DNA from 2 places in the Paenibacillus sp. FSL R10-2778 genome. Region 2 is predicted to be linked to the other one. Evidence: a T-box and tRNA genes for the amino acid it is inferred to sense, from the RefSeq annotation. Region 2 holds a T-box; the other holds one or more tRNA genes.

Region 1 (14,416 bases), 2.6 Mb from region 2:
GTGAAGTAGGCGTTCTTATATAAGGACGATCCCTTATATACCCGCTACAGCAGCGTCCCTTTCCAGATATTAAGGAGGAGGACGCTGTTCTATTATTTAAGCCTCAAACCTTCTTCCAGCTTATTAACTGACTTCTGGATCCTTGCTGCTCTGGTTTCCGGTCTTTTCGCCCCTTCGATCCAGCTCACATATTCCTTCCGATAGGAATAAGCCAAGCTGTTATAATATACCTCTGCCTGCTCATTGCTGCTTAGTGCGTCCAGAAAATCTTCTGGAGCTTCTATCTCCCGCAATTGATGATCTTGTTCCATTGTCACCCGAACTATATCTCCAGGTTGAGCATGGGCTAAGTCTCGCAGTTCTTTTTTCACGACCATAAAATGTTTCCCATTACCATGCGGCATGAGTGTTCCTCTATAGGGAATGTCATTCAGGCTTCCTTTAACTTGTATCCTTGATTTAGTTTCATATATTTGTTCAGCGTCAAAAGGAACCGTAAGATATGTCCAACTCCCATTCATATCTGGTCTGACTAACCTTGCTTCAAATTCAAACATTGGCCCCTCCTCAAATAAAATCTCTAGTTCCTATTGTATCCATACGTGCTTAACTATACAAAAAAACACCCGCCTAATACCGGCAGGTGTTTCTCTTTATAAGCGGGTGATGGGAATCGAACCCACGCTATCAGCTTGGAAGGCTGAAGTTCTACCATTGAACTACACCCGCAAAGGTATAAAATCGGGATGACACGATTTGAACATGCGACCCCCTGGTCCCAAACCAGGTGCTCTACCAAGCTGAGCTACATCCCGTTAACAATACTATAACTGCTTAGTAATAAAAATGGCGCGCCCTGAGAGATTCGAACTCCCGGCCTTTTGATTCGTAGTCAAACGCTCTATCCAGCTGAGCTAAGGGCGCAAAATCTATATGGAGCGGACGACGGGAATCGAACCCGCGACCCTCGCCTTGGCAAGGCGATGCTCTACCGCTGAGCCACGTCCGCAAAAACATGGTGCGCGTGAAGGGACTCGAACCCCCACGTCGTGAAACGCCAGATCCTAAGTCTGGTGCGTCTGCCAATTCCGCCACACGCGCACACTTTAAACAAAATGGTGAGCCATGAAGGACTCGAACCTTCGACACCCTGATTAAAAGTCAGGTGCTCTACCAACTGAGCTAATGGCTCTCATAAATGGCTGGGGATATAGGATTTGAACCTATGCATGACGGAGTCAAAGTCCGTTGCCTTACCGCTTGGCTAATCCCCAATAATAATTAACTAAATGGCGGAACCGACGGGATTCGAACCCGCGATCTCCTGCGTGACAGGCAGGCATGTTAGGCCAACTACACCACGGTTCCATAGACATAATGCATAAGTGTAAATTGGTTGCGGGGGCAGGATTTGAACCTGCGGCCTTCGGGTTATGAGCCCGACGAGCTACCGGGCTGCTCCACCCCGCGTCATTAATTAGTATATACTATTCATTTTCACCATACCAGCTTATCCCTAAACATAATGTATAAGAGTAAATTGGTTGCGGGGGCAGGACTTGAACCTGCGACCTTCGGGTTATGAGCCCGACGAGCTACCGGGCTGCTCCACCCCGCGTCAGTGAAAATAATATGGTGGAGGCTGAGGGGATCGAACCCCCGACCCTCTGCTTGTAAGGCAGATGCTCTCCCAGCTGAGCTAAGCCTCCATGATATGACCCGTATGGGATTCGAACCCATGTTACCTCCGTGAAAGGGAGGTGTCTTAACCCCTTGACCAACGGGCCATGCTAATAATTTTTATGGCGGAGAGAGAGGGATTCGAACCCTCGAGACGCTTGTGGCGCCTACACGATTTCCAATCGTGCTCCTTCGGCCAAACTCGGACACCTCTCCATAAATGGCTCCCCGAACAGGACTCGAACCTGTGACAACTCGATTAACAGTCGAGTGCTCTACCAACTGAGCTATCAGGGAATATGGTGGGCCTTAGTGGACTCGAACCACCGACCTCACCCTTATCAGGGGTGCGCTCTAACCAGCTGAGCTAAAGGCCCTTCTAAGACATATTAATATTAAGGGCAAAAAAAATACCACGGGTAATGTGGTTGTCCGCTTGGCGGCGTCCTACTCTCCCAGGACCCTTCGGTCCAAGTACCATCGGCGCTGGAGGGCTTAACGGTCGTGTTCGGGATGGGTACGTGTGGAACCCCTCCGCTATCGCCACCAAACGGGCATTTACAGCGTAAATGCTCAGGCTTAATCGCCTGAAAACTGAATCCGAAACGAATCTGCGTTTGCCCTTCTTACGGGGCCCCCGGAAAGTATTCGGAATTAGCTTCGCAGCTTCTTCTTCACTTTTTGGGGTATTTTTAGGATAAGCCCTCGACCGATTAGTATTGGTCAGCTCCATGCATTGCTGCACTTCCACCTCCAACCTATCTACCTCGTCGTCTTCAAGGGGTCTTACTAATTGGGAAATCTCATCTTGAGGGGGGCTTCACGCTTAGATGCTTTCAGCGCTTATCCCGTCCGTACGTAGCTACCCAGCCATGCTCCTGGCGGAACAACTGGTGCACCAGCGGTACGTCCATCCCGGTCCTCTCGTACTAAGGACAGCTCCTCTCAAATTTCCTGCGCCCACGACAGATAGGGACCGAACTGTCTCACGACGTTCTGAACCCAGCTCGCGTACCGCTTTAATGGGCGAACAGCCCAACCCTTGGGACCTACTTCAGCCCCAGGATGCGATGAGCCGACATCGAGGTGCCAAACCTCCCCGTCGATGTGGACTCTTGGGGGAGATAAGCCTGTTATCCCCAGGGTAGCTTTTATCCGTTGAGCGATGGCCCTTCCATGCGGTACCACCGGATCACTAAGTCCGACTTTCGTCCCTGCTCGACTTGTAGGTCTCGCAGTCAAGCTCCCTTATGCCTTTGCACTCTGCGAATGATTTCCAACCATTCTGAGGGAACCTTGGAACGCCTCCGTTACTCTTTAGGAGGCGACCGCCCCAGTCAAACTGCCCGCCTGACACGGTCCCCGTACCCGATTAGGGCACTAGGTTAGAACCTAGATACGATCAGGGTGGTATCCCAACGGCGCCTCCACCGAAGCTTGCGCTCCGATTTCTACGGCTCCCACCTATCCTGTACAGATCGTACCCAAATTCAATATCAAGCTGCAGTAAAGCTCCATGGGGTCTTTCCGTCTTGTCGCGGGTAACCTGCATCTTCACAGGTATTAAAATTTCACCGGATCTCTCGTTGAGACAGCGCCCAAGTCGTTACGCCATTCGTGCGGGTCAGAATTTACCTGACAAGGAATTTCGCTACCTTAGGACCGTTATAGTTACGGCCGCCGTTTACTGGGGCTTCGGTTCATAGCTTCGGGTTACCCCTAACCACTCCCCTTAACCTTCCAGCACCGGGCAGGCGTCAGCCCGTATACTTCGCCTTGCGGCTTCGCACAGACCTGTGTTTTTGCTAAACAGTCGCTTGGGCCTTTTCACTGCGGCCCCCTCGTGCTATTCACACTACCGGGGCACCCCTTCTCCCGAAGTTACGGGGTCATTTTGCCGAGTTCCTTAACGAGAGTTCTTCCGCGCGCCTTAGAATTCTCTTCTCGCCTACCTGTGTCGGTTTGCGGTACGGGCACCTTCTCCTGGCTAGAGGCTTTTCTTGGCAGTGTGAGATCATGACCTTCGCTACTATAATTTTCGCTCCCCATCACAGCCCAGCCTTATCGATGTGCGGATTTGCCTACACATCAGCCTCACTGCTTAGACGGACATCCATCAGTCCGCGTCACTACCCTCCTGCGTCACCCCATCGCTCATAGCGGATTACGGTGGTACAGTAATTTCAAACTGTTGTCCTTCGACTACGCCTTTCGGCCTCGCCTTAGGTCCCGACTTACCCTGAGCGGACGAGCCTTCCTCAGGAAACCTTGGGCTTTCGGCGGATCAGATTCTCACTGATCTTTTCGTTACTCATACCGGCATTCTCACTTGTGTAGTGTCCAGCGCTCTTTTCAGTACACCTTCAACCCCTACACAACGCTCCCCTACCCCAGATGCAAAGCATCTAGCCATAGCTTCGGTGGTGTGTTTAGCCCCGTTACATTTTCGGCGCAGAGTCACTCGACCAGTGAGCTATTACGCACTCTTTCAATGGTGGCTGCTTCTAAGCCAACATCCTGGTTGTCTGTGCAACTCCACATCCTTTCCCACTTAACACACACTTGGGGACCTTAGCTGATGGTCTGGGCTGTTTCCCTTTTGACAATGGATCTTAGCACTCACTGTCTGACTCCCGGCAATAAGTATATGGCATTCGGAGTTTGACTGAGCTTGGTAATCCTTGCGGACCCCGCACCCAATCAGTGCTCTACCTCCACTACTCTTATACCGAGGCTAGCCCTAAAGCTATTTCGGGGAGAACCAGCTATCTCCGAGTTCGATTGGAATTTCTCCGCTACCCCCACCTCATCCCCGCACTTTTCAACGTACGTGGGTTCGGGCCTCCAGTGCGTGTTACCGCACCTTCACCCTGGACAGGGGTAGATCACACGGTTTCGGGTCTACGTCCACATACTAATTCGCCCTATTCAGACTCGCTTTCGCTGCGGCTCCACCTTCTCGGCTTAACCTTGCATGTTAAACGTAACTCGCCGGTTCATTCTACAAAAGGCACGCCATCACCCATTAATAGGGCTCTGACTTTTTGTAAGCACACGGTTTCAGGTTCTATTTCACTCCCCTTCCGGGGTGCTTTTCACCTTTCCCTCACGGTACTGTTTCACTATCGGTCGCCAGGTAGTATTTAGCCTTAGCAGATGGTCCTGCTGGATTCATACGGGGTTTCACGTGCCCCGCACTACTCGGGATCCGTCTCGGAGAGAATACAGTTTAGGTTACAGGGCTTTTACCTCTATCGCGGGCCTTTCCAGACCTCTTCACCTACCATATTCCTTTGTAACTCCATGTGAGACGTCCCACAACCCCTAAGAGCAAGCTCTTAGGTTTAGGCTGTTCCGCGTTCGCTCGCCGCTACTGACGGAATCACTATTGTTTTCTCTTCCTCAGGGTACTTAGATGTTTCAGTTCCCCTGGTCTGCCTCTACACACCCTATGTATTCAGGTATGAGTAACTGCGAATTACCACAGCTGGGTTTCCCCATTCGGACACCCCCGGATCAAAGCTTGCTTACAGCTCCCCGAGGCAGTTTCGTTGTTCGCCACGTCCTTCGTCGGCTCCTGGCGCCTAGGCATCCTCCGTGTGCTCTTATTAGCTTAACCTTGATTTTTCCGCAGGAAAATATCATACGATGACATTCTCTTTGGAATCATCTCACTAATAACATTTACTTGCTTACACAAGTTGCTAAAAGATGTTCTAAAACGCAAATTCGTTTCGGTATCCAGTTTTCAAGGATCAAGTCTTACTTGAGAGCTTAAACTCTCAAAACTGAGCAACGAGTGAGTAACAGGCCTAAACCTGAGTTTTGGAAGCTGAGCTTCCGATTTGAATGTTCTCATTGCAGAGAACGATTCTCCATAGAAAGGAGGTGATCCAGCCGCACCTTCCGATACGGCTACCTTGTTACGACTTCACCCCAATCATCTACCCCACCTTCGGCGGCTGGCTCCCTTGCGGGTTACCCCACCGACTTCGGGTGTTGTAAACTCTCGTGGTGTGACGGGCGGTGTGTACAAGACCCGGGAACGTATTCACCGCGGCATGCTGATCCGCGATTACTAGCAATTCCGACTTCATGCAGGCGAGTTGCAGCCTGCAATCCGAACTGAGACCGGCTTTGATGGGATTGGCTCCACCTCGCGGCTTCGCTTCCCGTTGTACCGGCCATTGTAGTACGTGTGTAGCCCAGGTCATAAGGGGCATGATGATTTGACGTCATCCCCACCTTCCTCCGGTTTGTCACCGGCAGTCACTCTAGAGTGCCCAGCTTAACCTGCTGGCAACTAAAGTTAAGGGTTGCGCTCGTTGCGGGACTTAACCCAACATCTCACGACACGAGCTGACGACAACCATGCACCACCTGTCTCCTCTGTCCCGAAGGCCGCTGCTATCTCTAGCAGATTCAGAGGGATGTCAAGACCTGGTAAGGTTCTTCGCGTTGCTTCGAATTAAACCACATACTCCACTGCTTGTGCGGGTCCCCGTCAATTCCTTTGAGTTTCAGTCTTGCGACCGTACTCCCCAGGCGGAGTGCTTACTGTGTTAACTTCGGCACCAAGGGTATCGAAACCCCTAACACCTAGCACTCATCGTTTACGGCGTGGACTACCAGGGTATCTAATCCTGTTTGCTCCCCACGCTTTCGCGCCTCAGCGTCAGTTACAGCCCAGAAAGTCGCCTTCGCCACTGGTGTTCCTCCACATATCTACGCATTTCACCGCTACACGTGGAATTCCACTTTCCTCTTCTGTACTCAAGCCACCCAGTTTCCAGTGCGACCTCAGGTTGAGCCCAAGGTTTAAACACCAGACTTAAATAGCCGCCTGCGCGCGCTTTACGCCCAATAATTCCGGACAACGCTTGCCCCCTACGTATTACCGCGGCTGCTGGCACGTAGTTAGCCGGGGCTTTCTTCTCAGGTACCGTCACTCCGGTAGCAGTTACTCTACCGGACGTTCTTCCCTGGCAACAGAGCTTTACGATCCGAAAACCTTCATCACTCACGCGGCGTTGCTCCGTCAGGCTTTCGCCCATTGCGGAAGATTCCCTACTGCTGCCTCCCGTAGGAGTCTGGGCCGTGTCTCAGTCCCAGTGTGGCCGTTCACCCTCTCAGGTCGGCTACGCATCGTCGCCTTGGTGGGCCGTTACCCCACCAACTAGCTAATGCGCCGCAGGCCCATCCCTCAGTGACAGATTGCTCCGTCTTTCATTCTTCTCTCAGGAGAAAAAAGAAATTATCCGGTATTAGCTACCGTTTCCGGTAGTTATCCCAGTCTGAAGGGCAGGTTGCCTACGTGTTACTCACCCGTCCGCCGCTAAGTTACTTTGAAAGCAAGCTTTCAAAGTAACTCCGCTCGACTTGCATGTATTAGGCACGCCGCCAGCGTTCGTCCTGAGCCAGGATCAAACTCTCCAATTAGTATTGAAAAGAGCGATATGCTCATTTTGAAACATCTGACGAGAAAATTAATTCTCTAATTTTGGATTTCACTTACGTGATTTCCTACTCACTCGTTGTTCAGTTTTCAAAGATCAAGTTCTCGTTGGCGCCGTTTAATGTCTCAGCAGCAACTCTTATACTATATCATGTTCGGCTATTTAATGTCAAGCTCTTTTTTTAACTTCTTTTTCGAGCTCGGCATGTGTACTTCTTGGCCGGACTTAGAATATATCATGTATGGAGATGCATTGCAAGCTTTATTTTAATAAAACTAAACACATACTTTTCCGCAATTGTATCGCAACCGCCTTCCCCTTTTCCGCGTCTATCTATTAACATCAGAGCCCCCTTCATACATAGGTATCAATTCCATTATTTTTTTGGCAAAGAGGTGATTCATATAAAGACCTTACATGATCTCTAGCTTCCCTCTAAAAGGAGGTTGGAGAATCAATGAGCAGAAGTGTGAAAAAGCAACCCGTTTGCAGCGACCAACAGAAACACGGTTCCTCATGGGCTAAAAAACAAGCCAATAAAGCCGTCCGCCGCTATCCTGGCGACATCCCTAAAGGGAAATGGTATCAGAAACTGTATAACAGCTGGAACATTTGCGACTACAGCTTTTACCAAACTAAACAGCAGGCGATTCATGAATGGGAAACAAACCATTGGATCCAGTTGAGATTCCCCTCCCGCCAAGAGGCCATTCAAGATTGGCACAAGTCTTATAGAAGAAAGTAAATCAAAAGATGCCCCAGCAGGGAAGCGCCGGGGCATCTTTTTACCTAGAAGCTTAATTTCGCACCTACAGTTACAATCTCAGATGGTCCGACCTCTAAGTGGTGAACCGAAGACGTTACTCCTTGTAAAGCAGGGTTAGGCTGCTCTAAGATATTGCTTTTAAATAAATACTCTTGAGGACTGTTCACTTCCAGTTGCAACTGTGTCTGCTGAGCGGACATATTGTACCAACGCAAAAACAAGTCGCCGGAAGTTCCGTTCATTTTCATGGATGAGAAGGCCATGTTGTCTCCCTCCCAAACCAATGGGGTATATCCAGAGTTCCACTTCCCGCTATGCAGGCCGGTCTGACATACCGTCCAAGGGATCTGGAATTGATAGGCCTCTGTATATGCCCGCTGTTCACTTCCCTCACCAGAATGAGGAATCAGCTCCAGTTGTGCTGTGTATTCGCCCAGGCACTGTGCTTCCGGTGTTGGGAACCAGCCCCAATCCCCCAATTCCCCTACACTGCGTAATAAGGTGATGGCAATAGTATTGCGTCCATCCCGCAGAACCTCATATTCGTTCAATCCCTGATTGGCTACCGTAAGTCCTACATCGCCATTGCTGACATCCACAAAGGATTGCTGATGTTGAGTGTTGCTCGGATTTGCCCATTCTGGTGCTGGATTATTATCTCGGATAGCCACTTCAAACATAGAATCCACACGATGCACATCGGTAGACAGATCGGTCGGGAAAAGCATTCGTATCCGGTGATCCTTGGCTTGGTTATTAATTGTGGATTCAATATGCACACCTTTGCCTTCCCGCTCCAGCGATACGACGGTACGAAGCTTCAAAACCACCGTATTTACACTCCGCTGCGCTTTACGCTCAGGATAATACACAAGTGCACGCTGTTCCGCCTCCAAGGTGTCATCCGCCGAAGCCGGAATCTCCCAATCTATTCGGATCTCAATGGCCGCACGGAAGGGAGAGTCTTCAATCACCTTAATAACTGCAGGCTGGCCTTTGGTCGTCAGCGCTTGTTCACCTTCTGGCTGCTTGTACATGTATTCATTGCCTACGTCTCCGGTATTCTCGTAAATCCCCAACTCACGATAAGTGGTATCGCTATGCTTATCCAATAACGTAAATGAACCATCCTCAGCAACAACTACCTTGAGAGATGCATTCTCCAAGCTGCGCTCTCCTTCTATTAAAGAGCTTCCCTGAGCGGATTCCGTAGTTGATTGTACCCAAGCGTAAGTACAAAGCCCAAGTGCAGGCACATTGCGTGCTTCAAAAGTAAGTCTCACTTTGCGGCACATATACGGCTGACGAAATTGGTCATCAGGCAGATCATAACCAAAGCTTAAACCCAGATCTTCCACTGTAGACGCTAATTCCTCCCCTGTATGATCGACGAGAATCCTGCCGGACAAATCAACAGCCAGCATTCTGCGGGCAGTCTCATCCAAAGGATAACCCTCGCGCAGATATAACCGTTCAGCATCCAGCTCTATAGTTACCGTTCCCGTTCGCTTCCACCCCGTGGTATTCATCACTATAAAAGGAACTGCATCTTCCCCGTATGCGGAAAAGCCAGAAGTCTCCACTTGATCTGCGATAAACTTAGCACTGTCATCTATGATGCTCTCAGCAACATGCCGGCTTTTATCAAAACGAGTTACCATCTCACGATGCACTTCATCCACACTACAACCACAGATACTGTCATGCGGATGGTTCTGCATCAGCGTCTTCCAGGCATAGGTGAATAGATGGTGCGGGTAGTCCTGTCCGGACAGGCAGGCGATGGAGGCCAGCGGCTCGGCTACTTTTTCCAAAAGAGTCTGGCCCAGCTGGTTCATCTGCTTCAAATAAACCCGGGCTGAGGCTGTGTTCACTAAGGTGCCCCATCCGTCTGTACGCTGGCTGCGCAGTTCCCCTGTAACGGTGGAGAGCTCCCGCTGACCCGAGGATAATTGCTGATCCAAGGCTTGCAGATAGTCCGGGAAATTTGAATGCACGAACTTCACTTCAGGGTATAGCTTTTCGGCGGTGCGGATAGCTTCCGGCAAATCCAATTGCAGAGGCTGATGGTCGCACCCGTTCATGAACAATAACTCCCCCGTTGAAGCATACTTCTCTGCATCCGCAAGCTTACGGTCCCAGAATTCCCGAGCCGCACCTTCCTCAACAGGAACTTCATTGCCGTTAGAATACCAGTTGGCAAATAGGATACCGAGAATTTTGGATCCATCCGGCCCTTCCCAGATCAGCTCGGAGAAAGAGGACTCATAACCTGCATCCGATACAGTGTTGTTAAATCCCGTAGGCTTCACCCCGCGTCCAAAAAAAGCATTCGTAATCCCTGACTGCAACATCAGCTGCGGAGTCTGTCCGACCAATCCAAAGGTATCAGGAAAATAACCGATTTTGGAAGGCTCACCGTATTTCTCGGCATCCTGATGGCCGATCTGCATATTCCGCACATTTGCCTCGCCGCTCGTCAGGAACGCATCCTGCAAAATGTACCAAGGTCCAATCAAGATTCGCCCATCCCGGATATACTTCTCCAGCTTCTCTTTGTTCTCTGGCCGAACCTGAAGATAATCCTCCAGAATAATGGTTTGCCCATCGAGGTAAAAACTGCGGAAGGCGGAATCTCCGTCCAGCTTCGCAAGCAGTGCATCCACCAGTTGAACCAGACGGACGTGGTGTTTCTCATAGGGCAAATACCATTCACGGTCCCAGTGAGTATGGGACACGATATGGGCTGTTTTGGTTGTTGTGTGGGTCATCTGTGTGTACACCTCAGTTCTTCAGCATTTATTAAGCGTAATGTTAACCTCTTCAGGTCTGTAGACAGCTACCAGCTTGCCCGCTGAATCAGCTGCAAACAACACCGAACGTTCTTTCTCCAGTAAAAATGAGTAATGAGCTCCAGTTGCAGGATCTTTTATTTCAAGTCCGGCATCCCAGGCGTATTCAGATACGAAGATATACAATGAACCTTCTGCAAAAGCAAGCTTTCGCCCGTACACACCTGGCAGGTCTCCACCGCTGATCCATTCCAGCCCGGTTTCGATACCTGCGGCTTGTGCAGCATATTGGTAGAGCGCGGCGATCGGCTCGTCGCGGTCATTCAGTTCTAAAGGTAGCGGGCACCAGATCAGGCGACCTGCGCCAAGCTGGCGTTCGATGAGATGATCACCTACACCTCCTGAGCTAGACGAATCAACATCTGCATTTGCTGGCGTTTCTTTGACTAGCTCTGCGATTCGCTTCTGTCCGTAGGACACTGCAAACTTGCGTCCGTTCAATAGAAGCTGCTCCTCACGGCGCATGTTGCCAAGTTTACGGGCTCCTACTATTGCGTCCATACGATCCGAAGGCTGCCAATACGCATCAACACCCAATGCTCCAGTAATGAGCAGAACGGCACCTGTACGCTCCACTATGTCCAGCAATTGCTGAAGGGCGTCAGTATCCAGATTGTGCACACTCGGCAGGAGAATCAACTTAGCCGGCTCTGCCTCCAGCGGAGCCAGATCGTATTCCGATACGGCGCGGAAAGGCAAATGAAGCTGATAAGATAAGATCCGTGTCAGGCGGGTAGTCGCATCATAGGCGAGCTTCCGGTTAGAGAAGTCATTCGAGTAAGGGAAAACTACGGCAATCTCTTCCAGCTTCCGCCCGTCAAATAATCCCCCGGCTTCGCCGATGAACCGCCCAAAATCATAAGACATATCCGCTTCCGGCTTCTCAGTCCCATCGGCCCGCAGCGCACCGATCTGTGATTCATTGGCATTATCCATATAAAAGTTCGTGTTCCAGATCCATTGCACAGCCCCGGCACCTCCAGAAGCAAACGCATAGGCATATTTGCGCTCCAGCATGGCCCGCAATTCTTCCTCACTGCGTTTAGCCCGTCCGTCTGGCGACTCTACGTACATGATGCCGGTCTCCTGAATGAGGTTCGGTTTATGATGGGTTTTGGCAAAAATTCCATCCCAGAGCAGATTGTCATTCAACCACCAGCTGTGAACAGTGGTGTAATCGACATCGCGCTCATAAAAGAACGGCGATGGCCGTTGGGCACCTAAAGCCTCATCCTGCCCTACGGTCACTAAATGATCTGGGCAGAGTTCCTTGATAGTGCCGCTAAGCTCCCTTGCCCATACGTTGTGCATGTCCATGGAGAACAGGCAGTAGTCGAGCCAACGTGTGCCGCGCTTCCCGGAATGAATATCCTGCACACTAAAGTTAATCTCTTCTCGCTCAGGAGGTTGTACAGCCGCAAAATCCGGCAATTCCAGCGGCGTCATATTCCAGCGCTCTTGCAGCGAAGTTATATCACCATGGCGTTCTTCCAGCCAAGCAGAGAAAGCAGCGCGTTCATATTTATCTCGCGCCGAGCTCGGTCCGTCCGAGAAAATCCGCGGCGGATCGAACATTGACGGTTCATTGATCAAATCCCAATCGACATGGGTTGTCGTGCGATGCCGTGCGACGATGGAGCGGATGAACCGTTTTTGCGCTTCTACACTGCGCGGATCGAGATAAGGATTCGTCCCTTCCCAAGTCTCGGGCGTAAAGGAGAAGAACGTAAAGGTAACCTGCAGCTCATGCCGCTTCGCAGTCAGTAGAAAAGCATCAATCGCCCGCAGCACTTCTTCCGAGGCATGACCGTCTACCTGCATAATATTGCGGTAGGCTGTCCAGATGCCGGTACGAATCCAGTTGATGCCTGCCTTCCGCATCTGTGCCATATCCCGATCCCAGACATCAGCATTTGGCAGGAATAGAAACTTCCGCGCTACGTCAGAGGTCATATAAGTCATGCCGACAACAGGTAAAGGCTGACCGTCTTTGATAAAATAATCTCTTCCAGCCTTAATCGGTTCCCCCTGCGATAACAGGCCCACGTCATATCCCCAAAAGCCTTGACGCAACATCCGCACTTCGCCTTCTTCCGATACAGCATGGCAAGAAAGATGATACAGGCCAGGTTGAATTTCTATAGCAAGCGGTACACGTAGGAAGTTCAGCTCGCGACTGACCTCAAGCTTGCACTCGTGAGTGAAACATGGGATGGACTCCCCGTCTTTGCTCAGAGTGATGTTCAGGGTCCACTGCGCTGATGTCGGTGACGATTGGCTACGGCTTAGCCGCTGACCCTGCAAAAACAGCAGCGGCCGCTCGCCTTCTTCATAAGAAGCATAGTTAGGCTTCAGCCACAGCTCTGTTACTCCCCGAGCGGCAAAAGTTGCCCAGCGGGTTAATGCTTCCGTTCCGCCTTGATTCCAGAAATCAGGCGTAAGCGGTTGGCCGATGAAGATCCAGCGGCCACCGGCAAAAGGCCCGCCGATATGCTCCCACAGCACAGCTGGAGCTGAAACTTCCCGCCCGGCGGCGGTAATGCCCTTAAGCAGCGGGTAGATCCGCGTGTCCATGGGTCCACTGGAACCCATCTGCTCCGGCAGGTCACTGCTTTTAGTGACATGCGGCACCAGGTTCCAGGTATCCGACAGGGCCAGCAGCTGCTCATCGCCTACGAAGAGCGGAATGTCTCTAAGCGCGACATGCTGCTGTATGCGATCTGCGCTGCTCACACGCAGCGCTTCATGGATATGCAGCTGGCGGTGATAGGCAGTCTGCTCAGCTTCGACCCGCCACTCTTCAGCGACTAGGCGGACTGGATGCTTAAACGGGGCACCGCCAATGCTGATCAAACTGCCGCCTCTGCTCAAATAAGCGACGATGGAAGGCCAAGCTTCCTTTGGGAAGTATGGAGCATGGAAGCTAACGAAGCAGTCCCCGGCCTTGGCACTGTCCAGCGTTTCGGCTAGCTGTGCTGCATGAACAGGAGGGTCAGTATGATGTATTCCTATAGACTGTGCCTGTTCCGCTGTCAGTCCGCCCGCTGCGGTATACCCGGGAAAAGACGGGTCCGCGAACAGGATGATACGGCCCCCGCTCACAGAATACCTTCCTTCATCGCCCGATAGACAAGCTGCGAGAACAAACTGTTCGACCATGCAAACCAGCTGCGGGTAAATACACTAGGATCATCCACATGGAAGCCTTCATGCATATATCCGGTTCCGGCATCCGTACTTTCCAGCATGGCAATCAGTCCCAGCTTCTCTTCGGCAGTCTGAGCCGTAATGCCCTGCATAGACAACGCCATATGCCAGATATAGTTCTCCGGAGTGTGCGGGCTGCCGATCCCTTTGGCAGCTGTGCCTTCATAATAGAACGGATTTTCTTTGCTCAATGCGAAACGTCTGGTGTTCTGGTAGATGGGATCATCCGCCGAAGCGTAACCCAGATACGGAATGGAGATCAGTCCGGGCGTTCCCGCATCGTCCATTAGGCAGTAATTGCCGAAGCCGTCGGTCTCATAAGCATAAATCGGACCAAACTCCGGATGGCGATAAATGCCATAGAGCTTGATGCCATGATCCACTTCAACCTCCAGCTCTTTAAGTTCAGCCAGGAAGTCTAGATCGCGGAAGACCCACTCCGCGAATTCCTGCAT
Region 2 (14,416 bases):
TAATCTTCAGCAGACAGCTTAATGCCGGAAGTATGGCGCTCAAGCTGTACTCGAAGCATCATTACAACATCCGCTTTAAGAGCTTCTTCCATAGTTACGTAAGGCGCATACTCCATAAGCTCAGGAGCCTTCATATTATCCGGTGCGCAGAACTGCACCTTGGCTCCCATTTTCGTAAGCCCCCAGAGATTAGAGCGCGCTACGCGGCTATGCATAATGTCCCCAATGATGGAGACTGTCAGGCCCTTTAGTTCCCCAAAGGTTTTGGTCATGGTGTATAAATCAAGCAGCGCCTGCGTAGGATGTTCATTGTTGCCGTCGCCCGCATTGATAAGCGGTATAGTCACCTTCTCAGCTAACTGCTGCAGCACACCTGCAGGCTTCAAACGCACAACTCCGGCATCGATCCCCATCGATTCCAGTGTGCGCACTGTATCGTAGATCGACTCCCCTTTTTCTACACTAGAAGCTGCAGCCGTAAAATTAAGTACTTGCGCACCTAGTCGTTTCTCTGCCATCTCGAAAGAGAAGCGTGTGCGTGTGCTGTTCTCAAAAAACATGTTAGAAATAAAATGGGAGTTCAAGATGGGCGTTAGCTTTTCACTTTGATTGTCCCAAAATGCTGTTCTGTCAAGCAGTTGGATAATTTCCGACCGGTCAAGCTCTTTGATTCCCAGCAGACTACGTTCCTTTACCTTGGTAAGTGTCATGATGTTATCGTTCCTCCCGGTTTGAAATAATGTAGACCTCATCTTTGCCGTCGTATTCCTTCAGCGCCACTTCAATCTGCTCGTGCTTTGAGGTAGGTACATTCTTACCGATGTAGTCCGGCCGGATCGGCAGCTCGCGGTGTCCGCGGTCAGCCAGTACTGCCAGTTGAATCATTCGTGGGCGTCCGCAATCCATCAAAGCGTCCATCGCCGCGCGGATGGTGCGTCCGGTGTAAAGTACATCATCGAACAAAATGACTTTCTGATCATGGATGCCAGCACTTCCTGAAGTAATAACGACGTTGCTCTTCACTACTGCTTCACTGCCTTCCACTTCACGGTCATCCCGGTAATGTGTGATATCCAGCTCACCGTATGGAATCTCTACGCCTTCAATCTCCTTGATGCGCTCAGCGATACGTTGTGCCAGATACACACCTCGTGTCCGAATGCCGACCAGCAGACAATTCTCGATACCTTTGTTCTTCTCCAAAATCTCATGAGCAATACGCGATAAGGCCCGGCGGATCGCCGTTTCATCCATAATGACATTTTTCTCAGTAACCATAATCTTGTCACCCTCCAGCTTGTTCGCCTATTCAAGTTCCCGGAAATCAAAAAACTCCTTGCCTATAACAGGCAAGGAGTGAAATCCGCAGATGAGGAAGATGACGGCCGCGCGCATAAAAAGACAGTTCCGTATTTACACACGGATACCTTTCTAAGAGTCGCGAACCTCGATTCACGTTACCTTGCCAGCCTCACAGGACTGAATTAAAGGCGCTATTCATTTAACAAGAATTATGACAGAACAACCCCCTCATGTCAACTTTCTCTGCCTAAACTTTTGCACTTCTCTTCCTTACTTCTATTAACAACAAGGGGGAAGCGGTAGTCAGTATATCTGCATAAAAAACGAGGCTGGTCCCAAGTAGCCATTTCATCGCTTTTTGGACAGCCCCGTTTATGTTCTTAGCACTACTTAATCTCCAAATGATTCAAAAGGTGCACCTAGTAATGCTGAAAATGATGCAATCGGTGAGGTACTTATATAGAATTAAGGAATTTCTCCCTGAAATTCAGTGATTTCTGTTCATCAGACTTGTTATTAGGGATACCTTCCCTAATTGTTGGCCGATTCAGTGATTAATATAGAAAACCACCTAATTATTAGGGAGTTTTTCCCTGATTTCGTACATTTAGAGCGAATATCGGCTAATTTCAGGGAGTTTTTCCCTAATTAGTTTAAAACCCACTCTTTACTTCTCACAAACACAGAACACAACACGTGGCATATAGTCATAGGGCACAGTAACATCTACAACATTTCCTATTCCATAAAAAAGAAGCTGCCCCCAAGTAGAATTCACTACTTTTGGGACAGCCTCATTAATTTCAATAACAATGCTTAAAACTCAAATTCCACATCACTAAGACGTCTTTGAATTTCAGAGATGACACGTCTCTCTTCCTCTTCACCTTTAGCAATAAAGGTAACGGAGAAACGAACAAACGGGCCTGCATCATCCCAAGGCACAGTGGAGATCAGCTTCTCACGAATCAGGAATTGGGAGAAATCTTCACCGGATTCAAAGCGACGGCCGTCTTTGATTCCCTTAGGTGCAGCGACATACAGGAAGAAGGAACCTTTTGGCTTCTCAGCTTTAAAGCCGAGGCTGTTCAGTGCATCAACCAGCAGGTTGTGACGACGGGAGTATTTATCCGCAATCGCTTCAGTAATCTCCGGATGAGCAAGACCATAAGCCGCTGCTTTTTGAATCGCGATAAATTGGCCGGAATCGTTATTATCCTTCACATCGCTGAAGGCTTTAACCACTAGCGGATTACCAGCCACAAAACCAATTCTCCAGCCCGTCATATTGTAAGACTTAGAAAGAGAATGCAGCTCTACACCCACATCCTTTGCACCTGGAACGGAGAGGAAGCTAAGTGGCTTCAAACCGTCATAGGTCAAGGCAGCGTAAGGTGCGTCATGAATAACCACTACATCGTATTTTTTCGCCCATGCAACGACCTCAGCAAAAAACTCAGGAGTGGCACTAGCGCCCGTTGGATTGTTTGGATAGTTTAGATAAAGAAGCTTAGCTTTACGAGCAATGTCTTCCGGAATTTCATTCAGATCTGGAAGGAATTTGTTCTCCTTCTTCAGCTCCACTGTAAATACTTGTCCACCCAAATATTTAGTATGTGTACCCAAGACTGGATAACCCGGCACGGTCATAATCGTGATATCACCTGGATTGATGAAACAAGATGGCAACATAGCCAGCGCAGGCTTCGATCCGATGGAGTGAACTACCTCCGTGTCTGGATCAATTCCTTCCACCCGGAAAACTTCCCGCAAATATTCAGCAGCAGCAGTCTTGAATTCGGCAATTCCATTGTCCGCATATCCGCGGTTTTCTTCCTTCGCTGCTTCTTCAGCAAGCTTAGCTACGATACCCGCATCAGCCATCTCATCCGGCTCGCCTACGCCCATATCAATTAGTTCAATGTTAGGAAAATCCTGTTTTGCGGATGCTTTAGCACGTTTGATTTTCTCGAATTTATAAATCGAAGTGTCTTTGCCATAATTGGCACCGCCGATGCGGTCTGCAAAATTAGTCTGAATGAAGCTATCTTGGTATTGTTCAATACTCATACTGTCATCTCATCTCCTGAATATCTATTCTACTTTTAAAAGAAACGGCTTCGCCGTCCCTTGGATGGCGTATGTTTCCGGATATCCGTTTCATTATAAAAATAAGGATAAAGAATAAGGCATTACCCTTTCTTTATCCTTATGTTTTTAAATATGCCGTAAAGTAGTGTTCAATACCATAGACTAATTATCACTTCATTTGTACTTATCTGCTGCGTAGTGTGAACAGCACTTCTTCCATATCCTCTGGAATAGGTCTGCTGAATTCTTTATATTCACCTGTGGTAGGATGAACAAATCCAAGCACCGCCGCATGCAACGCTTGTCCATTCATCGTAGTGCCCTTGCTGCGTCCATATATCGGATCACCTACAAGTGGATGGCCAATGAACTTCATATGTACCCTGATTTGATGCGTGCGGCCAGTCTCCAGCTGCAGCTCCAGCAGTGTACAATCTCCGAAGCGTTCCATTACTGTAAAATGGGTCACGGATTTCTTGCTGTTCTTTTCGGTTACTGTATATAGCTTGCGATCATGTGGATCTCTGCCAATCGGTGCGTCAACAGTGCCCTTATCATGCGACAAGTTGCCGTGTACGACTGCAATATATCGGCGCGTAACACTATGCTCTTTAAGCTGTGCGGCAAGCGAGGCATGACTGGCATCATTCTTAGCCACCATGATAAGACCAGAGGTATCCTTATCGATCCGATGGACAATACCTGGACGAATCTCACCGTTAATGCCGGACAGATCCTTACAGTGATACATCAGCGCATTTACTAAGGTGCCTGACGGATGTCCCGCAGCTGGGTGCACAACCATGCCCCGGGGTTTATTAATCACAATGACATCACTGTCTTCATATACAACTTCAAGAGGAATGTTCTCCGCGATCAAATCGGTTACTTCTGCTTCAGGGACAACAACGCTAACCACGTCGCCTTCCGATAACTTATAGTTGGCTTTCACTGGCTTGCCATTAACCGTAACGTTACCGCCGCTGATCCACAGCTGCACCTGAGAACGGGAAATTTCTTCTTCCCATGATTCCGTAATATATTTATCGATTCGCTCCCGCGCGTTCTCTGCCGAAACGGTCCATTCCGTGACGTCCCTCTCTTCTTCGCTCGTAGATGCCGCTTGGTGATTGACGTCTTTATTCAAATCATTCATTCCCTTCTCTTACTTCCTTTGCTTCTTTTACTTCTTTTATTTCCGTAATTTCTTCGCCGTTCTTAAGGTCACGAAAAGAATCCAAAAGAATCAATCCAACCCCAATGACAATACAAGAATCCGCCACGTTAAAAATCGGGAAGCTATAGCTCCCAAAATTGAACAGAAGGAAATCAACAACCTCACCATTGATAATCCGGTCCAGGAAGTTACCGATAGCTCCACCCAGTACAAGCCCTAGGGCAACAGATAACAGCTTCCGCGAGTGTCTAGTCTTGTTCAAATACCAAACGATACCACTAACCACTACAACCGTAACTAGAAAGAAGAACCATTGCTGACCTTCGAGAATCCCAAAAGCAGCCCCGCGATTGCGATGAGAGGTAATCAGGAAAAAATCTCCGATAACAGAAATCTGTTCTCCGATCTCCAGACGTGTAGCAATAAGATACTTTGTCCCTTGATCCACCAAAAATACAATAAGAGCAATCAAATAGTACACCACAGAAGTTGTCACTCCGTTCTTATTTTTCCCGCTAAATGCGGTACGAATACTGTTTAAAGACTTGTATATTGTAGCACAGCCCTTAAAGAATCGTCTATTGCGGGACATCCGCTAAGTTCAATCTTGGGGACTATTTTCCAGCGCTAAAATCCCTGCTCTCCGGTCAACCTAACAGAAGAACCATCCGGTGTTATCAGGCAAGTCAGAATGATTCTTATAAAAGGTACAGAAAGGAGCTTTCTCATTATGACGCACCTGACAGTACAGCAGCTCTCAGAGCTACGCGCACGATTGGAAAAAGATCGGGATACGATTCAGCACAGGCTTCAGAATAATGAACATTACGGCTTAGATGAATCCATGCGGGATGGCTCCGGTGAACTTTCCGAGAATGACAACCATCCAGGAGATGCAGCCACCGATTTGTATAATCGCTCCATGGACATTTCACTGTTAGAGCGGGACGAGCATGAGCTGGACGATATTGAAGCTGCTTTATCCGCTATGGATAATGGCACCTATGGGATATGCAAGGCTAGTGGTGAGCCGATCCCTTTTGAACGTTTATCTGCCATCCCTTCCACACTTTATTGTAAAGAGCACAACCCGCGGCAAAACGCACCTTTCACTCGTCCAGTGGAAGAGGAGCTGTTATCTCCACCTTTTGGACGAACCAGTCTGGATGAACGCGACGATCAAAACGGTTTTGACGGTGAGGATGCCTGGCAGATTGTTGAAAGCTGGGGTACCTCGAATTCTCCCGCCATGGCGGAGGGCAACAATATTGATTCTTATAATGATATGGAGATTGAAGCCGATGAGCTGGAAGGCTGCGTAGAGCCTTGGGAGAACTTTATCGCCACTGATATCACGGGCAACAATCTAATTGTAGTGCCGGGACGGAGCTACCAGCGTTATTTGGACAGTGACGAGGCAACCCATAGCCTAGATCCTCTCGACGAAGACTAAACACAGATGTCCCCTACACAAAAATATTTAAACAGCGTACTGTTCCAGTTTTGAGGAATGGTTCGCTGTTTTTAATCTTACCGTTTCGATGACTATTTGAATTCTAGCTGACGCTGTACGATCCGCACAATATCCGCAATATAATCACCAATGATCGGTAGATTGAGCGCCCCTAGTCCCTGAAGGATATAAATAATCGTTGCCGCAAAAAAAGTAAAACCCAGTGCAATCCCAACTCCCCGAGCTGCTCCAAATAAAATATTTCTCCAAATCAACCGCCAAGGTGAATATAGCAGATCCGTATATTGATAAATTCGGGATTTTTCCAAAATATGAGCCCACTCAAAGGTCAAACGGTACATCGTATTCATTTTTTCTTCCAGCGGAATATCCTCGGGATTACGCGGATCTGCTGTTAGATACTCTGGATTAACTTCAGGAAAAGCCTTATTCTCCCTTTCCTTGTCTGGGTTATTCTTATTGCCGGATGTCTTAATGGAGATTCTCCTCTTATTTCCCTCCACAGCTACGGCTCCTCTCATATGTCTTTCCTTCGCTACAAAGTAAACGAGCCCGGCCAAAGAGAATTCATCTCCTTAAGCTCGGGACTCGTTAGTTTTGCGCCGAAATATAAAGACTATATTTCCCGCATAAACGGAAGATCTCCGTTTACACTTATGCCGCTAGTATATGCTGTTTTGGGACAGGTAATGCAGAATTATGCTTCGATATGGATACCGATGGATTTATCACCGACTTCTACCGTCTCAAAAGCATGTTCTCCATCAAAATCAACCGTAGTCACAAGAACATTGTCTCGCAATACATTGTCAAATGCTGTAACAGCTGCTTTTAGCTCATCATCTAACTTCAAAGTGAGTGCGATCCGTTTCTCGATCGGCAGATCCAGACGTTTACGGTAATCTTGAACCGCACGAATGATCTCACGAACCCAGCCTTCTTGTTCAAGCTCAGGCGTGATTTCGGTATTGAGCGCAACCGTAACTCCATATCCGGAAGCTGCGGCGAAACCTGCTTTGGCTTGTTTTTCAACAAGCAGCTCTTCAGAAGTGATTACAAGCTCTTCACCTTCAGGTGTCGCAATTGCAATTTTACCGTCCTGTACCGCTTTGCGGGTAGAATCACTGTCGAGGCTTTTCAGGAAGCCTTGCAGGAAGCCTACATTTTTACCGTATTTTTTACCGGCTACCTTAAGATTCAGCTTGAGTGTGAAATCAACAAATCCGCTGTCACTGTTCTCCAGCACGATGTTCTTGATGTTGATCTCATCTTTGATGATCTCTTCATACTCAGCCAAATGGAAGTCACGGTTCATCGAAACGATCAGCTCGGACAGCGGTTGACGATTCTTAATGCCTGTTTCGTTACGTACGTTACGCGCCAACTCAACGATCTGTCTTGCACTTTCCATATCCTCTTCCAGCTCTTTATCGATCAAGTTCTCGTCAGCAACCGGGTAGTCTGCCAAATGCACACTTTCTCCGCCGCCAAGGTTCGTGAAGATATCTTCGGACAACATCGGCGTAAATGGAGCCATCAAAGTTGCTGTCGCCAAAAGCACATGAGTCAACGTACGGTAAGCATCCAGTTTATCTTCACCTAGGCCACTCCCCCAGAAACGGTCACGGGAACGACGGATATACCAGTTACTCAGCTCATCCACAAAGTTCTCAATAGCTCTAGACGTATTCACGAAGTCATTTACCGCAAGCCCTTTATCCACCAAAAGAATCAAGCTGTTCAGACGGGACAGAATCCAGCGGTCCAGCTTATGTTTTGATACTTTAAAAGGATGATCGGCTGGATCGTAACCATCAATGCCCGCATACAGCGTCAAGAAGGCATGTGTATTTACCAGCGTATCCACTACTTTAGATTTCGTCTCACCTACAAGACCACGCGAGAAACGTTTATTATTCCACGGTGCACTGTCGGACAAAATAGCCCAACGGAAAGCATCCGTGCCGTAATCGTTCATGATTTCCCAAGGATCAATAACATTGCCTTTGGATTTAGACATTTTTTGACCATTCTCATCGAGGATATGACCGTGAGCAATAACTGCTTTATATGGAGCTTTACCCTTGAACAAGGTGGATACTGCAAGCAAGCTGTAGAACCATCCACGGGTCTGGTCGATCCCTTCACAGATCATATCTGCCGGGTACTGATCATCCAGCTTATCCTCGTTCTCAAACGGATAATGGCTTTGTGCAAAAGGCATCGAGCCACTATCGAACCATACGTCGATCACTTCCGATGTACGAACCATCTCTGCACCTTCGCTAAACGGACTGCGCAGCTTGATCTTATCCACGAAAGGTTTATGCAGTTCGATATCTTCAGGAACCTCACCAATCGCCATCGCTCTTAGCTCTTCAATGCTGTGTGGTGCAAACTCTTTGCCCGTCTCTTGACATACCCAGACATTGAGGGGTGTACCCCAATAACGGTTACGGCTGATATTCCAGTCAACCAGTTCATCCAAGAACTTCCCGAAACGACCTTCACGTACATGCTCAGGGTACCAAGCCACACTGTTGTTGTTAGCAATCAGCTGATCTTTGATCGCTGTAGTGTTGATGAACCAGCTGTCTGTTGCGTAATACAAAAGTGGTGTATCACAACGCCAGCAGAACGGATAGCTGTGCTCGTATTTCTCTTTACCGTAAAGCAATCCTTTTTCAGACAAAACCTTAATGATATCCAGATCGCAATCCTTAACAAAACGTCCCGCAAAATCAGAGACTACATCTGTATACTTACCGGAATTATCAACCACATTTACGAAGCTGATGCCATTCTCACGGCAAGTCTTGTAGTCATCTTCACCATGTGCTGGTGCCATGTGTACGATCCCTGTACCACTGGAATCTGTAACGAAAGAAGCGCCTACGATAACATTGCTTTTCTCTGCCTTAATATATCCGAATGGAGGTGCGTAAGTTTTACCGATAAACTCGGAACCTTTATGTGTAGAAAGGACTGTGTGCTCACCTTTCATTACTTCTTCGACCAAGTTTTTAGCAACGATGTACACACCATCTTCTTGTTGCACACGTACATAATCCATGTCCGGGTTCATAGCTAGCGCCATATGGGCTGGCAAGGTCCAAGGTGTTGTCGTCCAAGCCAATACGTAGTCTCCGCTGTCATCCAGCTTGAACTTCGCGGTCGCACTGAGATCCTTAACGGTTTTGTAGCCTTGAGCAACTTCATGTGAGCTTAGTGTAGTCTGGCAGCTCGGGCAATACGGGCTAACACGGTGTCCGCGGTAAAGCAACCCGTTCTCATGCACTGTAGCCAAGATGTTCCATACACTTTCGATATAGGTGTTATCCAAGGTTACGTAAGGATTATCTAAATCCGTCCAGTATCCGATTGCTTCTGTAAATTCACGCCATTGCTTCTCATAACCGAAGACGCTGTCTTTACATTCCTGGATGAATTTTTCTACGCCATATTCCTCGATCTCTTGTTTGCCGGAGATGCCAAGCTTCTTTTGTACGCCTAGTTCTACTGGCAGACCGTGTGTATCCCAGCCCGCTTTACGTACCACGCGGTAACCTTTCATCGTCTGGTAACGACCGATGAAATCCTTGATTACCCGTCCCAGCACGTGTCCGATATGCGGCGCACCGTTTGCTGTAGGCGGACCTTCATAGAATACATAATTTGGACGTCCCTCACGGTTCTCCATGGACTTGCGGAACGTATTTTCGTCGCTCCATTTCTTTAATATGCGGACATCTCTTGCCCGCGCCTTTTCTCTGACATCTACTTTTTGCATGTGATGGTCAATCCTTTCATGGATTAGTCTATAAAGCTCTTTTCGATCTTTGGGCGATCCTTGCCCAGCTGGTCGCCCACCGCTCTTGCCCGGGCACCCGAGCCGCGATCCCGCAGGGCAGCAATCGCTCGGGGCGCCATACGCGACCTTGCGCAGCTGGTCGCTCACCGCTCTTGCCCTGGCTCCCGAGCCGCGATCCCGCAGGGCAGCAATCGCTCGGGGCGCCATACGCGACCTTGCGCAGCTGGTCGCGCACCGCTCTTGCCGTAAAGGCCCCGCAGGCGAACCCGCCAGGGGAGCCTAAGAAGGGCCGCTCCTTCAGCCACATGAATCCGTTCGTTTCCACCACCGTACCTAGTTTGCACGAGGCTTTACTTTGCGGGTGTCCAGAGGGCAGCAGCCCTTGGGGTCCCCCTTAGAAAGGGGGATTTAGGGGGATGGCCGCCCCGGAACAACAAAATAAGCGTCATCCCACCCCCAAAGGGGCGAGACGACGCTCGCGATACCACCCTAATTCTGCGCATGAGCACATCCTTAAGGGGAGTGTATTCAGCACAATCTCAGTCCTGCGCGTAAATCTTGTGCACAGGTCCGGTGTAACGTCCGGCAGACGGTTAGGCTTACGCACGATCAACGCTTCAGCTTAACTTCTAGGGGAAGATCTTCCGGCAGGGTTCGAACAATCGGCTCGCAGCAATCGCCGACTCTCTGGAGAACGTTACCTTGTCGTACTTGTCCCGTCATCGAATACATATAAACATTATACAGATATGTTCTATTTATAGACTTTTTGAATCTAAATGTCAACAACCATTCGCCCAATCTAGCTATTATGAGCGTACTTGCGCATGGAGTTCACTTTATTATGGTCTATTTTATCGGAAAATAAAAATAGAGGGAATAGCTCCCTCTATTTAGCCAATTATCGTCTGAAACCTTTAGATGCGATGAAGAACATCATCCTTGAAAGCTACATTCTCGCTCGCCTCACGACTCTCTAAGGCATTCCAGTCATCCTGTGATAACAGCTCCAGCTGAGCTTCCACTAATGTCCGGAAACGAGTGCGATAGATCGAAGCTTGCTTGCGCAATTCTTCAGTCTCAATAGCAACCTTACGGGATTTGGATAACGCTTCGTTAATAATCCGATCGGCGTTTTTCTCCGCTTCCTTGATAATGAGCTGGGATTCCTTCTTGGAGTTGTTCTTCACATCATCCGCCGCTTCCTGAGCGACTAAGATCGTCTTCGATAAACTTTCTTCAATATTCACAAAATGATCCAGACGCTCTTGAATAGACAAAAGCTGATTCTGCAGTTCCTTGTTCTCACGGATGACACTTTCGTAATCCTTGATCACTTGATCCAGAAATTCGTTGACCTCGTCCTCATCATAACCGCGAAGTCTCCGAGAAAACTCCTTGTTATGTATATCGAGCGGTGTTAATGGCATGCTGTGCACCTCCTAGAAATTTCGGACCTTCTTTATCTCTAAATCGCAACTAAGCGGCAGACAAAGAAGAAAGACTGTACTTCAAGTAAAGGCAGAAGGTGTTCCTGTGTTCCGCCTGCCATTCATGGTCCGCCTCTTCTTAAAAGTATCGGCGTCCAGCTTAAAAAATGTTTGATTCCCTCGAAATAATCAATTTCGACAAGTAAGACCGTATTCCTGCAAGGGATTCACACAAATTTACCAATCTGAACACGGTATCGGCCCTTTTTCGTCAAACTGCCGACCTCTAGAACCTTGAAGCGACCAAAGCCTTGAATAGATACCATGTCACCATCCTTAAGACCACAGGATGGGTCTTCCTCCACTTTCCAGTTTACCCGAACACGTCCAGCCTTGATGGGAGCAAGAATTTTGCTTCGGCTAAGCCGTGTTACATCTGCGGCAATGCCATCCAATCGCAGGGATGCTACAGTCAAATCCATCAATTCCAGCTTAACCTCACTATTACGCAAGGCGGAAAGGGGTAATACTTCCGTACTTACCTGTATCCGGTGCACTCCAGTTAAATTCATAGCTAAATAATCTGCAATATCAGCAGCGACTACAACATGACAACCATCGTCCAGAACATGAATATCACCGATTTTGCCTCGTTTAACGCCCAGCCCCAGAATAGAACCCATGTAGTCCCCATGCTCCAGAGCCAGAAACTTCTGCTCCCCTGAGGTTATTGCAAGCACCTTCAGCTCCATGTCTTCCTGATCCAGGTCACGATAATCAGGAGCGACAAGCGCTCGCTTCCGCTCTGCCTCAGCATGTCCACCTTCCCATTTAACAATCACATCAGGATGGCGGTTAACTAAAGTTTGCAGAATAAAACCTTGGCGGGGATCGAGAAATTCAGTTAATTTAGTCTCATGATATTCTCCAGCGTTGGTAACCCATTCGAAGGCCTTGTCCACAAATTGACGTTCATCGGGATGAAAATGCCCGTAAACTTCGTTCTTCATCACAATTGCCTAAAAAATCAAATGCAGGATAGATTTAAGTCCGCCTGCCGCAAATTCCAAGACAAGTAATGCAATAATTGGAGAGATATCAAGTGTACCGAAGAGCGGTGGAATAAACCGTCTGAAAGGTGTTAAATACGGCTCTACGAGTTTGCTTAGCAGTTCACCAATGAAGTTATCACGAACGTTGGGTAACCAGGACATTAGCACATAGAAAATAATCATGTAAAAATAAATGTTAAACAAAATATCGATAATGTAATCAATTTGAAGCAAAGCCCATTCACCTCATTCTGTTATAGTCTTGATCGTCACCTAGGATTTCTGTAATGGAGCCTTGAATTTCAACAGTATCTGGAGTGCACATAAATATATTGCCCCCAATTTTAGAGATTCCTCCCCCAAGGGCATAAACAGTTCCGCTGAGAAAATCAATAATTCGCATTGCTTGATCATTGCGAACACGCTGCAGGTTAATTACTACCGTCCGATGCGAACGGAGATGATCAGCAATCTCCTGTGCCTCATCATATGAACGTGGTTCATATAATACAACCTTGACATTTTTTTGCGAATGGATACTGACAACGTTGCCCCTCTGATTTTTGCGGGTTTCTACAGGGGCCGGCTCATACTCATCTTCTTCGTGGATTTGCTCCCGCTCCACAACTTCCTCTTCCTCCTGCAAGCCCAAAAAACTCATAAATCGGTTCATAACGCTCATCACGATCCCTCCTAATGGCCTACTAACACCGTACCCAGGCGTACCCAGGTGGCTCCTTCCTGTATCGCCACTTCAAAATCATTCGACATTCCCATGGACAGCTCCGTAATCGGCTCAGGTGTCAAAGCAAGTTGATTAAGCTCATCGCGCAGCTCACGAAGTCCGCGAAATACAGGACGGGTAAGCTCTGGATCACCTTCTAAAGGTGCCATCGTCATAAGTCCAATTACCTTAACGCGGTCCAAACTAGCGATTTCACGTAAAAATCCAGGTACTGCCTCAGGTGACAGACCAAACTTCGTATCTTCGCCAGAGATATTCACTTGAAGAAACACATTCACTTCCTGATCAGCGGCAAGCGCCTTTTTGTGTAATTCTTGCGCCAGAGACATCCGGTCCAAAGAGTGTATATATTGAAATTTGCCAATAACGTCTTTAACCTTATTGGTTTGCAAATGCCCGATAAAATGCCATGTCCCTTTGTCCCCTAAAACCTTCCATTTGTGCTCAGCATCCTGCCAGCGACTCTCAGCAACATGCTCTAGGCCTGCCTCCAATACGGAGGATACCATTTCCAGAGAAACATATTTCGTCACTGCAATTACCTTGACGTCATTACGATCCCGGCCGCTTGCCGCGCAGGCACGTGCTACACGTTCCTCTACCTCAGCAATTCTCTCCTGCAGTGTTAAAGACAACTTTCAACTCTCCTTTATTCCGATCCAGCTCGTCATTCTGCCTGTAATACCGTTTTCTTTGCGATAAGAAAAAAACAAATCACGATTACAGCTTGTACACCATGTTGTACATTCGATATGAGTCGGCAATATTCCTGCTTTTATCATAATGCGTCGATTCATTTCTTTCAAGTTTAGCAAGTATTTACTCTGATCAGTCTCTGAGGCTCTGTAAAGCTCCACAGCATCGAAAGTTTCTATCCCCTCATTCAAGCTGCCCTCCAGCTGCCCAACATGCTCCATCACATAATCATCCACCTCATAACAGCAGTCGCCAATGGATGGACCGATCGCTGCCACAATATCATGTGGATGGCTGCCGTATACCGTTTGCAGCTTACTCACCATAGCTGCGGCAATCTGAGCCACCGTTCCTTTCCAGCCTGCATGCGCAAGACCGACGACTCTACGCACGGGATCATAAAAATAAAGGGGCACACAATCCGCATAAAAAGAAGTCAACAAAACCCCAGGCACATCCGTCAGCAGACCATCCGTAGCTTGAAATGCCGATGCTCTGTCCTGTTGTCCCCGCCCACGGTCTACTTCCCTTACTACAGCTATCTCTGCCCCATGAGTTTGTTCTCCACAGGTCCATGCTTCCGGCTTGAAATCAAGAGCTTCGGCAAGCGCTCTCCGATTGCTCAGGACATCTTCAGG

The links. The T-box of region 2 lies ahead of ileS (isoleucine--tRNA ligase). A T-box ahead of a tRNA ligase gene usually reads a tRNA of that ligase, here a tRNA-Ile.
Region 1: it encodes a tRNA-Ile, which carries the amino acid that the T-box ahead of ileS (isoleucine--tRNA ligase) is inferred to sense. The anticodon was not compared.

Annotation. Positions count from the first base shown of each region.
Region 1 is NZ_CP151956.1:939,188-953,603, reverse strand. It holds gene NST40_RS04185 (GreA/GreB family elongation factor) at 1-23, shown strand, start outside; gene NST40_RS04180 (YdeI/OmpD-associated family protein) at 93-557, opposite strand; tRNA gene NST40_RS04175 (tRNA-Gly) at 659-729, opposite strand; tRNA gene NST40_RS04170 (tRNA-Pro) at 742-815, opposite strand; tRNA gene NST40_RS04165 (tRNA-Arg) at 848-924, opposite strand; tRNA gene NST40_RS04160 (tRNA-Gly) at 935-1,009, opposite strand; tRNA gene NST40_RS04155 (tRNA-Leu) at 1,017-1,101, opposite strand; tRNA gene NST40_RS04150 (tRNA-Lys) at 1,117-1,192, opposite strand; tRNA gene NST40_RS04145 (tRNA-Gln) at 1,200-1,274, opposite strand; tRNA gene NST40_RS04140 (tRNA-Asp) at 1,291-1,368, opposite strand; tRNA gene NST40_RS04135 (tRNA-Met) at 1,394-1,470, opposite strand; tRNA gene NST40_RS04130 (tRNA-Met) at 1,542-1,618, opposite strand; tRNA gene NST40_RS04125 (tRNA-Val) at 1,634-1,709, opposite strand; tRNA gene NST40_RS04120 (tRNA-Glu) at 1,716-1,787, opposite strand; tRNA gene NST40_RS04115 (tRNA-Ser) at 1,804-1,896, opposite strand; tRNA gene NST40_RS04110 (tRNA-Asn) at 1,902-1,977, opposite strand; tRNA gene NST40_RS04105 (tRNA-Ile) at 1,981-2,057, opposite strand; rRNA gene rrf (5S ribosomal RNA) at 2,115-2,231, opposite strand; rRNA gene NST40_RS04095 (23S ribosomal RNA) at 2,374-5,299, opposite strand; rRNA gene NST40_RS04090 (16S ribosomal RNA) at 5,562-7,119, opposite strand; gene NST40_RS04085 (hypothetical protein) at 7,594-7,881, shown strand; gene NST40_RS04080 (alpha-mannosidase) at 7,926-10,673, opposite strand; gene NST40_RS04075 (alpha-amylase family protein) at 10,695-13,913, opposite strand; gene NST40_RS04070 (glycoside hydrolase family 125 protein) at 13,853-14,416, opposite strand, start outside.
Region 2 is NZ_CP151956.1:5,235,491-5,249,906, forward strand. It holds gene NST40_RS23615 (aspartate carbamoyltransferase catalytic subunit) at 1-710, opposite strand, end outside; gene pyrR (bifunctional pyr operon transcriptional regulator/uracil phosphoribosyltransferase PyrR) at 715-1,278, opposite strand; gene NST40_RS23625 (LL-diaminopimelate aminotransferase) at 2,119-3,372, opposite strand; gene NST40_RS23630 (RluA family pseudouridine synthase) at 3,578-4,549, opposite strand; gene lspA (signal peptidase II) at 4,542-5,054, opposite strand; gene NST40_RS23640 (TraR/DksA C4-type zinc finger protein) at 5,301-6,023, shown strand; gene NST40_RS23645 (DUF5665 domain-containing protein) at 6,116-6,412, opposite strand; gene ileS (isoleucine--tRNA ligase) at 6,742-9,834, opposite strand; T-box leader at 10,313-10,587, opposite strand; gene NST40_RS23655 (DivIVA domain-containing protein) at 10,773-11,285, opposite strand; gene NST40_RS23660 (YlmH/Sll1252 family protein) at 11,513-12,295, opposite strand; gene NST40_RS23665 (YggT family protein) at 12,305-12,571, opposite strand; gene sepF (cell division protein SepF) at 12,579-13,019, opposite strand; gene NST40_RS23675 (YggS family pyridoxal phosphate-dependent enzyme) at 13,031-13,717, opposite strand; gene pgeF (peptidoglycan editing factor PgeF) at 13,721-14,416, opposite strand, start outside.